DNA from 4 places in the Thalassotalea montiporae genome. Region 4 is predicted to be linked to each of the others. Evidence: predicted binding sites of a transcription regulator. Region 4 holds the regulator's gene; each other region holds the start of a gene.
What was found. The regulator sigma-54, encoded in region 4, starts transcription at its own class of promoters, with help from an activator protein. The targets are predictions, from matches to a motif close to GTTGGCACGNNNNTNGNNT.
Positions count from the first base shown of each region.

Region 1: a site for sigma-54 is predicted at 1,557-1,575, ahead of flgF (flagellar basal-body rod protein FlgF). Genes of this name have one in related genera too.
Region 2: a site for sigma-54 is predicted at 1,899-1,917, ahead of flhA (flagellar biosynthesis protein FlhA). Genes of this name have one in related genera too.
Region 3: a site for sigma-54 is predicted at 1,269-1,287, ahead of ACSLUR_RS07945 (PEP-CTERM sorting domain-containing protein). Genes of this name have one in related genera too.

Region 1 is NZ_JBQRUO010000001.1:923,965-927,165, forward strand. Features, by position in the region: gene flgE (flagellar hook protein FlgE) at 27-1,376, shown strand; gene flgF (flagellar basal-body rod protein FlgF) at 1,631-2,374, shown strand; gene flgG (flagellar basal-body rod protein FlgG) at 2,396-3,184, shown strand.
Region 2 is NZ_JBQRUO010000001.1:978,901-982,101, reverse strand. Features, by position in the region: gene flhA (flagellar biosynthesis protein FlhA) at 1-1,852, opposite strand, end outside; gene flhB (flagellar biosynthesis protein FlhB) at 2,018-3,148, opposite strand; gene fliR (flagellar biosynthetic protein FliR) at 3,189-3,201, opposite strand, start outside.
Region 3 is NZ_JBQRUO010000002.1:305,461-308,661, reverse strand. Features, by position in the region: gene ACSLUR_RS07950 (substrate-binding periplasmic protein) at 1-891, opposite strand; gene ACSLUR_RS07945 (PEP-CTERM sorting domain-containing protein) at 1,523-2,230, shown strand; gene ACSLUR_RS07940 (ParA family protein) at 2,460-3,201, shown strand, end outside.
Region 4 is NZ_JBQRUO010000001.1:483,819-487,019, reverse strand. Features, by position in the region: gene ptsN (PTS IIA-like nitrogen regulatory protein PtsN) at 1-400, opposite strand, end outside; gene hpf (ribosome hibernation promoting factor) at 404-691, opposite strand; gene ACSLUR_RS02005 (RNA polymerase factor sigma-54) at 719-2,227, opposite strand; gene lptB (LPS export ABC transporter ATP-binding protein) at 2,289-3,023, opposite strand; gene lptA (lipopolysaccharide transport periplasmic protein LptA) at 3,027-3,201, opposite strand, start outside.

The sequences.
Region 1 (3,201 bases), 440 kb from region 4:
ATAAAAGATTTCCAAGAGGTGAAACTATGACTTTCAATGTAGCACTAAGTGGCTTAAACGCTGCCCAAAAAGATTTAGATGTAACGTCAAATAACATCGCCAATGTTAACACCACAGGTTTTAAAGAGTCTCGCGCTGAGTTTGTCGATGTATTTGCAACATCGCTATTGGCAGCAGGTAATACAAAAGCCGGTGATGGTGTACTTACCTCAGAAGTGGCACAGCAATTTTCCCAAGGTAGTATACGTTTTACCAACAACGCGCTGGATTTGGCGATTACAGGTAACGGTTTCTTCGCGACAGTGCCTGAATTGAGTAGTTTAGAGCGCTCTTATACGCGTGCTGGTGAATTCAAGTTAAATTCAGATAACTTTATTGTTAATTCGCAGGGTGGTCACCTATTAGGCTTCCCCGTTAACAGTGATGGCTCTTCATCTTCTGTTGCGCTAAGTACCGCTTCACCGATACAAATTCCGACAGCTTCGGGTTCTCCAATGCAGAGTCGCGAGGTCGATATTCGCATGAACTTGCCAGCAGGCGATCCGGTTATTGCGGCGGCATTTGATATTACCGATCCTCTGACGTATAACCACTCCACGTCGGTAACCGTATTTGACAGTTTAGGTGATAGCCATGTTATGACCTATTACTTTAAAAAATCAGCGGCTAATGAGTGGGATGTCTATACTGCTGTTGATGGTAACCAAGTTGCCATTAACGACCCTTCGCCAACTGGTGTGGGTGAAGATAATTCTACGCCACCTACGACTCCAACCGGTGCGGGTATACCAGCTGGTGCAGCACGCTTGTATTTTTCTGCCGGCGGCGAATTTAAAGGTCAGTTTCCCGATACATTAATCACTAACACATTGGGTGCAGGTATTTTAACTAATGGTGCAGATCCGACACAGACAATTACCATTGACTTTAATTTAGATACAACAGGCGGTAACCCTAACGAGCCTACGCAATTTGCTGCGGGCTTTGAAGTTACATCACTAGAACAAGATGGTTTAGCGGTTGGCCGATTAACAGGTCTTGATATTGACGACGATGGTTTAATTCGTGCCACCTACTCAAATGGTACTTCAGAGCCGCTTGCGCGAGTTGCTCTAGTTAGCTTTGCCAATAACCAAGGATTGACACAAGTCGGTGGAACCTCTTGGAAAGAAAGTTTAACTTCGGGTGAGGCATTAGCAGGTGAAGCCGGCTCAGGTACATTTGGTACGATTAACTCATCGGCACTTGAGCAGTCGAACGTAAACTTAACCGCCGAGCTTATCGATTTGATTTCCGCTCAGCGTAACTTCCAAGCGAACTCTCGTTCACTAGAAGTTGATAACCAGCTAAACCAAACAATTTTGCAGATTCGATAGTCTACTAGCAGATTTATTAAACAATTATCTAGCTTTGTTTATCAAGCCCCAAGTTTTATTGGGGCTTTGTTTTGATTTCTATTTTTTACGCCTACTTTATAATTCACGCCTTCTTCTTTGTACTGTCGCTTTACACTTCAAATTCTCTTCTGATTTTCTTTTTATCGGTAAGTTGGTATTTCTGGCACTTTATTTGCTTTTACTAGTTTAAGAATATTGAACTAACAGATATGCAACGTTGATCGGAGTCCACAATGGATAAAATGCTCTATGTCGCAATGAGCGGTGCAAAGCAAAATATGCACGCTTTAGCGGTTACAGCGAACAACCTCGCAAACGCCAAGACTACTGGCTTTAAAGCCGATTTAGCGCAAGCTAGAACCATGCAGGCTTTTGGTGAAGGGTTGCCAACTCGGGTGTTTTCCATGACTGAACGTGCCAGCCAAAATTTTGGCGGCGGTTCAATTCAAACCACTGGACGTGATCTTGACGTTGCCATTCAAGGTGATGGTTGGTTAGCAGTACAAACGCCAGATGGTGGCGAAGCTTATACCCGAGCTGGTCATTTAAAGTTAACTGAAACGGGCGGCCTAGAAACCAGCAATGGTGATTTATTGATTGGTGACGCCGGACCGATTTTTTTACCGCTTCCGGTTAACAATATTCATATTTCCGGTGATGGAACAATTTCCGTTCAGCCAGAAGGTGCGCCAGCTAACGCACAAGAAGAAGTTGGCCGTATCAAGATGGTTAACCCAGATGTACGAGACATTGAAAAGGGTAATGACGGCTTGTTTCGTCGTAAAGACGGCAATAATGAGCCAGCGGATGTAACCGTGCAACTAGCAAGCGGTGCGCTTGAAGCCAGTAACGTTAACCCTGTTAATGAAATGACCGACATGATTGCGTTGCAGCGTCAATTTGAAATGCAACTGAAACTAATGAAAACAGCAGAAGAAATTGATTCAGCAAGTTCTTCGTTATTGCGTGCTTTCTAATTTATTTTTTCGAGGTGAAGTATGAACCCAGCATTGTGGATTAGTAAAACTGGCTTAGATGCGCAAACAAAAGATATTGCTGTTATCTCCAATAACTTAGCGAACGCGAGTACTGTTGGCTTTAAGAAAAGTCGCGCAGTATTCGAAGACCTGCTGTATCAAACAATTAATCAGCCGGGTGGTCGTAGTGCTCAAGACACTGAATTACCATCGGGTTTAATGTTAGGTGCCGGTGCCAAAGTGGTTGCAACGCAAAAAATTCATACCCAAGGGGATATGATTACCACAGACAATTCATTGGATTTAATGATTCAAGGTGACGGCTTCTTCGAAGTTTTACTACCAGATGGTACTTCGTCATATACCCGTAATGGTCAATTTACGATGGACGAAGAAGGCAACATTGTTACCCCTGGTGCCGGCTATCCATTACAGCCACAAATTACAATTCCAGATGATGCGCTTGAGATTAATGTCTCGCAAGACGGTGAAGTTTCGGTACGAATTCAAGGACAGGCTGACAACGCCGTTGTTGGTCAAATTAACACCGTCAACTTTATCAACCCAACTGGTTTAGAGCCGATTGGTCAGAACTTATTTACTGAAACAGCTGTTAGTGGTGCGCCAGCGCAAGGTGTGCCAGGTTTGGAAGGTTACGGCATGATAGTGCAAGGAGCGCTTGAAACGTCAAATGTAAATACCACGGAAGAGTTGGTTAACCTGATTGAGAGCCAACGGGTTTACGAAATGAATTCAAAAGTAATTTCAGCGGTCGATCAAATGCTGAGTTACTTGAACCAGCAACTTTAATAGTTGAGGTTAACCTG
Region 2 (3,201 bases), 500 kb from region 4:
ACTGATGCAACATCTGTTCCAACTCTGGCGCCAATGTTATGACAGGCACTTCATTTGCCGAACCGACCATGTCTTGAATGATAAATTTACGAAGCGTAATTCGCACTGCAGCCGTTAATACTTCTGGGTCTTGGCTCTTCGGACCATACTCTACTAGTGTCTGAATAATGCTGCGCATATCACGCACTGCAACACCTTCGTTCATTAAGTTTTGTAGCACTTTAACAACGGTGCCAAGTGGCAGAACGTCAGGAATTAGTCCTTCAACAAGTTTCGGATAATTCTGGCCTAGACGGTCGAGTAAGTTTTGCACTTCTTCGTGACCAATAAGCTGTGACGCATTGTTACTTAAGATTTGGCTCAAGTGTGTAGCCAGTACCGTAGCCGCATCTACCACAGTGTAACCAAGCGATTGCGCTTGTTCCCGTTGATTCTGCTTGATCCATACAGCATCTAAGCCGAAAGCAGGGTCTTTCGTCGGAATTCCGTCAAGTTGTCCAAATACCTGGCCGGGGTTAATTGCCAAGTCATGATCATGGCGAATTTCCGCTTCACCTACCGCAACCCCCATTAATGAAATTTGATAAGTGTTTGGCTCTAGGTCCAAGTTATCGCGAATATGCACTGCCGGCACAAGGAAACCAAACTCTTGCGAAAGTTTCTTTCTGACCCCTTTAATGCGATTGAGTAACTCACCACCTTGTGCTTTGTCCACCAACGGAATTAAGCGATAACCAATTTCTAGCCCAATTACATCAACATGGTTTACATCATCCCAGCTTAAATCTTTCGTTTCTTCTTCTTTTTGTTGAGTTTGTACTTGCTCTTCTTGGGCTTTCTGCTGAGCCTCATCCGCTTTTTTCGCTTTCAGTTTTTCACCGAAGTAAGCAATACCGGCAATTAATGCTGCAAACGTTAAAAACGCAAAATGCGGCATACCAGGGACAATCCCCATAACGAACATGACGCTAGCCGCAATATACAGTGAACGGGCTTGACCTAACTGACTGCTGACCTGCTTGCCCATTTCTTCAGAGGTATTTTGGCGGGTAACCACGATTGCAGTGCCTACTGAAAGCAATAAGCCCGGAATCTGTGCAACTAAGCCATCACCAATCGTTAGTAAGGTGTAGATCTCAACAGCAGCATCAAAGCTTAAGTCATGCTGCACCATGCCGATGACTAGGCCACCAATGATGTTAATGAAAAGAATTAAAATACCTGCTATCGCATCACCTTTTACGAACTTACTGGCACCATCCATCGAACCATAGAAATCTGCTTCACTGGTGATTTCTTGGCGGCGTTCACGTGCTTGGTCTTGCGTGATAAAGCCAGCATTAAGGTCGGCGTCGATAGCCATTTGTTTACCTGGCATAGCATCTAGGGTAAAACGCGCCGTTACTTCAGAAATACGACCCGCACCTTTAGTGACTACAACAAAGTTAATGATGATCAAAATTAGGAAGACCACTAAACCGACCGCGTAGTTACCACCAATAACAACCGAACCAAACGCTTCAATGACTGCCCCAGCAGCATCAGGCCCCTCATGACCTTCCAGCAGCACCACGCGCGTACTTGCCACGTTTAATGACAACCGAAGGATAGTCGCAATCAACAATACCGATGGGAATGCGCCAAAATCTAGCGGCTTTAAGGTATAAACCGTAATCAGCAACACCACGAGTGATAAAGCAATGTTAAATGAAAAAAGTACATCCAATAGCATGGCAGGCATTGGCAGTACTATCATGCCAAGTGCGGCCATTACTAAGAAAGGCGTACCTAAGCCAGAAAGGTGGTTTACTTTACTTTTGTCAAATTGAGGGAGTTTCGCTAATAACTGCATTTCTAATTAGTGATAAAGTTTTGACGATTACGGGATACTACCGTTTAAGCAATAAGTAAGCCAGCTAGCTCAGGCTCTAACTAAACTATTAGATAACTAAAGGCGATAACTAAAGCTATTACTGAAACAATAGCTTAAATTGCTACTTAAACTATTCTTGCGGTATCAATATCGATAATCGTCTGGGATTGGAAGGTTTTTAGCCAATGGCACTGGGCGGCGGCCTTTGCCAGAGCGGTGTGCTCTTAACTGAAAAATAAAAGCCAGAACTTGTGCTACCGCCGCAAACAGAGCCTCAGGTATTTCTTCGTTAACTTCTGCGGTGTAATACAAAGAACGCGCTAACGCAGGCGATTGCAGAATTTCAACACCATGCTCTTTTGCTATAGTGCGTATGTGTATCGCCATTTGGTCTGCACCTTTGGCAATCATCATCGGTGCGCCGCCTTGTTCGGTGTCATATTTTAATGCGACCGAGTAATGAGTTGGGTTAGTAATTACCACGTCAGCTTGTGGCACATCTTGCATCATACGGCGTTGCGACATCTCATACTGCGCCCTGCGGATACGCCCTTTAATTTCTGGGCTACCCTCAGTGTTTTTCATTTCATCTTTAACTTCTTGTTTAGTCATTTTGAGCTGGCGGGTGTGATTCCAAACTTGATATGGCGCATCAATGGCAGCAATGATACCCAATGAACAGGCCAAAACTAAGAACATCCACAAGAGCATCTCAACCGCGTGACCAAAGTTACTCGGCGCTGACTCTAAACTTAAGCTGATGATTTCTTCAAAGAGAACGGTGAGTAAGGTTATCGCAACAAAAAAGACAACAAAGAACTTAAGCAGTGATTTAATCAGCTCAACCCCGGCTTGTACGCCTAGCATTCGCTTAAAGCCTTGCAGTGGTGAAAGCTTACTAGCCTTGGGCGCCATTGCCTCCCAGGAAAAATTCATACCGCCTAACAAGGTGTTTCCAACAAAGGCTGCGAGCGTGATAATCGCAAAAATCCATAACATTGGGTACATCACACCGGCGAAAACCTCACCAACGATGTTAAAAATATTCTGAGTATCCATTACCTCTTCGCGAGTAAAGGTAAACATGCGCTTCATCATTTGTGACAAGCTAAGCACTAACGAATCACCGACCATCAACAACGCAACCGCACTGCTGATTAACACGAACATAGTGCCTAAATCTTTCGAGCGAGGGATTTGCCCTTTCTGTCGAGCCTCCGACAGTTTTTTCGCCGTCGGCTCTTCACTGCGTTCGCCTGAGTCTGAATCTGCCATGGTTACCAGTTACCCATCAGAAATTTATACATTTAGAAAATTAACGTGCACCG
Region 3 (3,201 bases), on a different contig from region 4:
CTAATTGTTGGTAGCTTTGTAGTGAACTCGCCGAATTTCAAGAAACTCGTCATTAGCAACTCCTTGCTCGATAATCTTCTCCAACTCAACTTTGCGATGAAAAAGCTTTGAATTTGGAGAAATGACAAAATGTGATTGCTTTCTCAAGTATTGAGGCTGCCAAGTAGACTTGACTATATCTTCAGTTAAACCCATTTGTTGCAGTACCGCCTTAGTGCTCAGATTCGTATGAAAAAAACCATCAATGCGATTGTGCTTCAGCAGCAATATTTTTTGTTCTAGCGTATTAACCGTGATTTTTTTGGATGCCTTATCGTTGTCAAATATTGGGAAGACTTCTGAGCCTGTATTTAAGCCAATGGCAGCGTTGATAAGCTGTCGGTAATTGGTGATTGTATCTTTGTCGTCGTGATTGACGAACAGATATTCGGTAATTGGGCTGTAGGCGGGTTGCAAAAAGGTGAGTGCTGGGTTTTCTCGGTAGTTGAGAATAATGATATCGATAGTGCCTTTCTCAAGCTCCTTGATTCGCCGCGCCAATGGCATAGGTTTGATATTGACTTTAACGTTGAGCTTTTGGCCGAGATAGCGCATATATTTGGCGTGTAAACCTTTGGGAAAATCTGGCGATACCGATGCGGTAATTACAGAATCTTCGACATGTGAAACAGTGTCTTGGGCAAACACAATAACGGGCAGTGTAAAAAACACTGACAATAGTATGATTATTGAGCGATAACTCATGGTGCGCAATGTCGAAAGCCTTCCACTAATGTTGGTTTGAACACTTGTTGTTGGTATTAGGGCGTGTTGATCTTTCAGGGTTGTTTTTGCAGCAGTCTGTTTGGGTTTTATACAAGGCGGCACTTGTGCAGTGTAGTCATTCTCCATAAATAAGTGCCAACAAAGTAGAAAACTCAAACATACGCTGCCCTTTTGTTTTAATTGATTGGGTTCATCTAAACGCCTCCTGCTCATTGTTGCTCGCTTTTTACATAGAACAACTATGCGACAAAACGAGCGCCGCGATCAGAAAGCGTTTAGATTGAACAAAATTCAACCTCGAAAGCTCAACACGCCCTGATCTCCAGCCTATTTGGTCAGGCGATGTTACGGCAAAAGTCAGCTAGCTTATTTAATAATACTTAGCTGAAGGTCATGCCCTGCTTTGACTCGGGAGCTTTGTTTTGGTTTACGTGCTTTACTTTAAGTGCTGTCTATTAAGTATAGTGCTCTTCACTCAAGGCGGCTGTTTTTCTTAGGTGGTAGCTGGCTGATATCTGGCTTCTAACTCTTTAACTTATTGAACAGTAAATAATTACTAGTAAGTGTCAGATTATTTAACACTTTCTTTTGTTGAGAAAAAGGATGAACTTTAACTCTATGATAATTAGGAGTTTTTTATAATGGTGTTGTTTTTGCTTAAGCACATGTTAACTATCATGTTAAGCAAGCTAACTATTTGTTTAACATAGAAAACATTATTGTTTTATCTTTTAATTAACTTGTTTTAGGTTGTAGCATGTTGAAGTCTATTAAAAGCCTTTCATTTTTATCTCTATTCCTAATTTTTACTAATGCGCAAGCCAATATTATTATTGATACCAGTTTGTGGACATTGGCAGAATCTCCTGCGCGTGGTGGCTCGCAAGGTATTACCAGTGCAAATGGCAATCAAGCAATACAAAATAACAATGCCAATGGCGCTTTAATTAGTGATTTCATTTTTGATGGTGATTTTGTATTTAGTGGCTTTATGACGCCGACATCGGATTTATTTGATGATGACGATATTCTCGGTGTTGTGTTTGGCTGGCAAGACGAGCGAAATCACTATCGCTTGGGTTGGGAGCAAGGTGGCTTAAACGATCGTGGTGATCGTGCTGACGGCCGGTTCTCCGTTTCTAGTGGTCTGTTTTTAGTTAAAGAAGTCGATGGTGTTTCAAGCACTTTGTTCGAGCAGGAATTGTTTTGGCAGGATGATGTTAATTATCGCTTTAGCGTTTCACGTTCAGGTGAGGAAATTTCATTTAGCTTAGGTGGTGTAGAGCAGTCATTTACCGATAATAGCTTTACCGCTGGCCATGTTGGCTTTTATACCGAGAGTCAAACGGCACGCTTTTCGAGCTTAGCTGGCCGTCCAAACAGTGCTGAAATTCCAGAGCCAGATACTTTAGCATTGCTTGGTTTAGTTTTACTTGGTGTCGCGGTGCGTAAATCTCGCCGCTAAACCATTGTCAGGCTAATAGTGTGAATGCTGATTTGTCTTGAGCTATCAAGCAGATCAGCTAGTCACTCGGTTGTTTCAATAAAACCACCGCCACCGCTCTGTTACTCTAGTTATTGTCAGCAATAGTTGAACTTATTTAGTCCTTTTCGGCATAGCGAGGTTGCTTATTATTTGTTAACGTGAGTAAGTATTAATTGTTACTACTTACAAAGAGTTGATAGGGAAATTCATGATCCGAGTGCTTTTTAATAAAAAGGGTGGGGTAGGTAAATCAAGCCTTGCTGTTAATCTTGCCGCGATGTCGGCTGCAAGTGGTTTACGTACCTTAGTGATAGACCTTGATACTCAGTGCAATACCTCTTCTTATTTATCAGCACTTGATATTAGCGACGATGACTCTATCGCAGCGCTATTTGAACAGACCATTACCTTTCATTTACGCAAACGTCCTATCATTGAGTATTGCCAACCAACGAGTTACGAGAACTTGTTTATTATCCGTGGCTCTGAGCGAATTAAAGAGCTTGAAAGTGAACTCGATAGTCGTCACAAAATCTATAAATTACGCGATGCACTAGCGACTTTACGTGATGATTTTGACCGTATTTACATTGACACACCACCTGCGCTGAATTTTTACAGCCTGTCTGCTTTAATTGCGGCAGATAGTTGTTTAATTCCTATCGATTGTGACGACTTTGCGCGTCAGGGCCTGTATAGCTTGCAGCAGCAAATTCAAGAGATTAAAGAAGATCATAACGAAAATTTGCACGTAGAAGGTATTATTGCCAACCAGTATATGGTGAATGCCAATTTACCGGGCCTCATTATTCAAGAGCTGATTGAGGAAGGATACCCGGTTATTGCTGACTATATTCCACAGTCGGTAAAAATGCGTGAATCACATCAACAAAAGTCGCCACTAATTCATATGGCGCCAAAGCATAAGCTGACACAGGCACTATTAGCCT
Region 4 (3,201 bases):
GAATTTTTTTATTGATTTGTTTGTTGCTCAGCAGCTTAGCAATACTTTGCAGTGTGGATAAGTGATCTTTACAACAGTCTTCAGGCACAAATAACGCCACGAAGATATCAACAGCGCGGTTATCAATCGCATCAAACGCCACTGGCTGTTCAGTGGTCATCAGTACTGCCACAACTTGATTCGTGCCAGTAAGGCGACCGTGTGGTATTGCAATACCATTGCCAATGCCTGTGCTGCCCATTTTTTCACGAGCCAGCAAACTTTGCAGCAATTCAAATGTTGAGTGTTCAGGAATGTGACTAGTTGCAATACTGCAAATTTGCTCGAGGATTTTCTTTTTGCTTGACAGTGGGACTGCACAGGATGTGCAGTCCTCGGTTAGTATATCTTGCAGCTTCATAGTTTAATGCTGAGTAATTTTACCTTTGTATTTAAGGATTTGGCGGTCAAGTTTATCAATGAGCGAGTCAATTGATGCGTACATGTCTTGATTTTGTGCTGAGGCGTGAACCTCTGTGCCGTTGAGGTGAACTGTCGCCTCGGCTTTTTGGTTTAATTTTTCTACGGTAAGAACGACGTATACATTGTTGATGTGATCGAAATGTCGCTCCAGCTTTGCAAACTTAGTGTTAACGAAATCGCGTAATGAATCTGTCACTTCTACGTGGTGGCCTGATAAATTAATTTGCATAAGCTTTATTCCTCATTGCTTGAATACTTAAAGTAGACTTTTTCTTTGATTTGACGGTGGAATAGATAAGGACTCTCGGTACTTAGCTATTGTCCGTCGCGCAACATTAATCCCTTGCTCTGCTAATAGTTCCGCCATTTTGCTATCACTTAATGGTTTCGATGGAGTTTCTGCTGAGACAAGCTTTTTAATTAATGCTCTGATAGCAGTAGATGAACATTCCCCCCCATTTTCCGTACTAACATGACTAGAAAAGAAGTACTTTAATTCGAAAATACCTCTAGGCGTGTGCATGAACTTTTGCGTGGTTACACGCGATATGGTTGACTCATGCATATCAACCGCTTCTGCGATGTCGTTTAACACCATCGGGCGCATCGCTTCTGGCCCGTATTCAAAAAAGCCTTGCTGACGCTGAACAATACAGTTTGACACTTTCAGCAGCGTTTCGTTGCGGCTTTCTAAACTTTTAATGAACCATTTGGCTTCTTGCAGGTTTGAACGGATAAACTGATTATCGTCCGATGACTTCATACTTTTGGTCATCGCTGCGTATTGCTGATTAATTGATAATCTTGGTGCTGTACTTGGATTAAGCTCAACCACCCAGCGACCATTTTTCTTTTCCACAGAAACATCTGGGATAACGTACTGATCATCACCTTGCACTACCGCATCACCAGGTCTTGGGTTTAATGATTGGATCAGGCGCAGTGCCTCGCGCAGCTGGTCTTCCTTGAGCTTGGTTTTTCGCATTATTTGACGATAGTCACGATTACCCAATAAATCAATGTGCTCGCTAATGATCAGCTTACTTTCTGCTAAATACGGTGTGTCGTTATCAAACTGATTCAATTGAATCAATAAACATTCAGGAATAGAGCGCGCTGCCACCCCAATAGGATCGAACATATTAATACGCTTTAATACCGCTTCAACTTCATCAAGTTCAACTTCTTCAAGACCTAGACTTTCCAAAATATCTTCGGCAGAAACAGTTAGGTAACCAGCATCGTCAACGGCATCGATAATTGCCATAGCAATGGCTTCATCGGTTTCACTAAAGGGTGTTAGCTCCATTTGCCAGCGCAAGTGGTCTTGAATAGAATCGGTGGTTTCACCTTGATAAACGTAGTCATCACTGCCTGCAGTGCCAATGCCTGAGCTACTTACACCTGCACTAAATGACTCATCCCAAGTGGTATCAATACTCAACTCTTCTGGAATGTCATTTTTTTCCATCGCCTCGGTAGTGCTGACTTCATCAGCGGTAGGCATAGCATCTTCAGAACCATCTGTTGTCACCTGCTCAGTCGTTGCCGTAGCAGAATAAGCATCGTCAATAGACTCGCTGTCACTACTTTCCGATGAGGCACTCGCCGACTCATCCACTTCAAGCAGTGGATTGCTTTCCAGCGCTTCTTGAATCTCTTGTTGAAGGTCTAATGTTGATAATTGTAGTAACTTGATAGCCTGCTGAAGTTGCGGCGTCATCGTAAGTTGCTGACCAATTTTTAACTGCAATGATGGACGCATTTAAGTCTAACGGTTTCCTTTTGTTGTGTTCTTTTATTCAAGTAAAACGCTAATGATTTAACTATAGCGTGAATTGCTCACCTAGGTATACATCTCTTACTTGCTGATTCGCCAAAATTTGTTCTGAATCACCTTCAGCGATTAATTCTCCGTGACTAACGATATATGCATGCTCACACACATCAAGTGTTTCGCGAACATTGTGGTCAGTGATCAAAACGCCAATGCCACGTTGCTTTAAATGCAAAATAATCTTTTTAATATCGCCAACTGAAATTGGGTCAACACCGGCAAAAGGTTCATCTAGCAAAATAAACAATGGGTCGGCTGCTAACGCTCTGGCAATCTCAACACGACGACGTTCACCACCCGATAAACTCATGCCCGTATTATCTCTTATATGGCCGATATTGAATTCTTCAATAAGCAATTCGAGTTTTTCTTCACGCTCAACTTCCGTTAAGTCTTTGCGTGTTTGCAAGATCGCCATGATGTTTTGATAAACCGTCAGTTTGCGAAAAATAGACGCTTCTTGCGGCAAATAGCCAATACCGCGACGCGCGCGCTCATGCATAGGCAACAAAGTTAAATCATCTGCCCCTAAAGTGATTTCACCGCTATCGTTCGGCACTAAGCCAACAATCATATAAAACGACGTGGTTTTACCCGCACCATTAGGGCCAAGTAAACCCACAATTTGTCCAGTACTGACCGACAAGCTGACATTTTTAACAACCTGTCGACCTTTATAAGCTTTTGCTAAGCCAGACGCGGTAAGTGTTACTTCTTGTGTCATCGGCTATTTATCACTTTTTGCTTTAGGTTTTAAAATGGTGGTTACCGACTGGTTACTGCCACCCTCTGCTTCCAATTGTTCAGTTAGCGTGTTGTATACGATTTTCTCACCGCTAACTTCACTACCAGCTTGCGTCAACAATGCATTGCCCGAGATGGTGATAGTGAACGTTAATGGT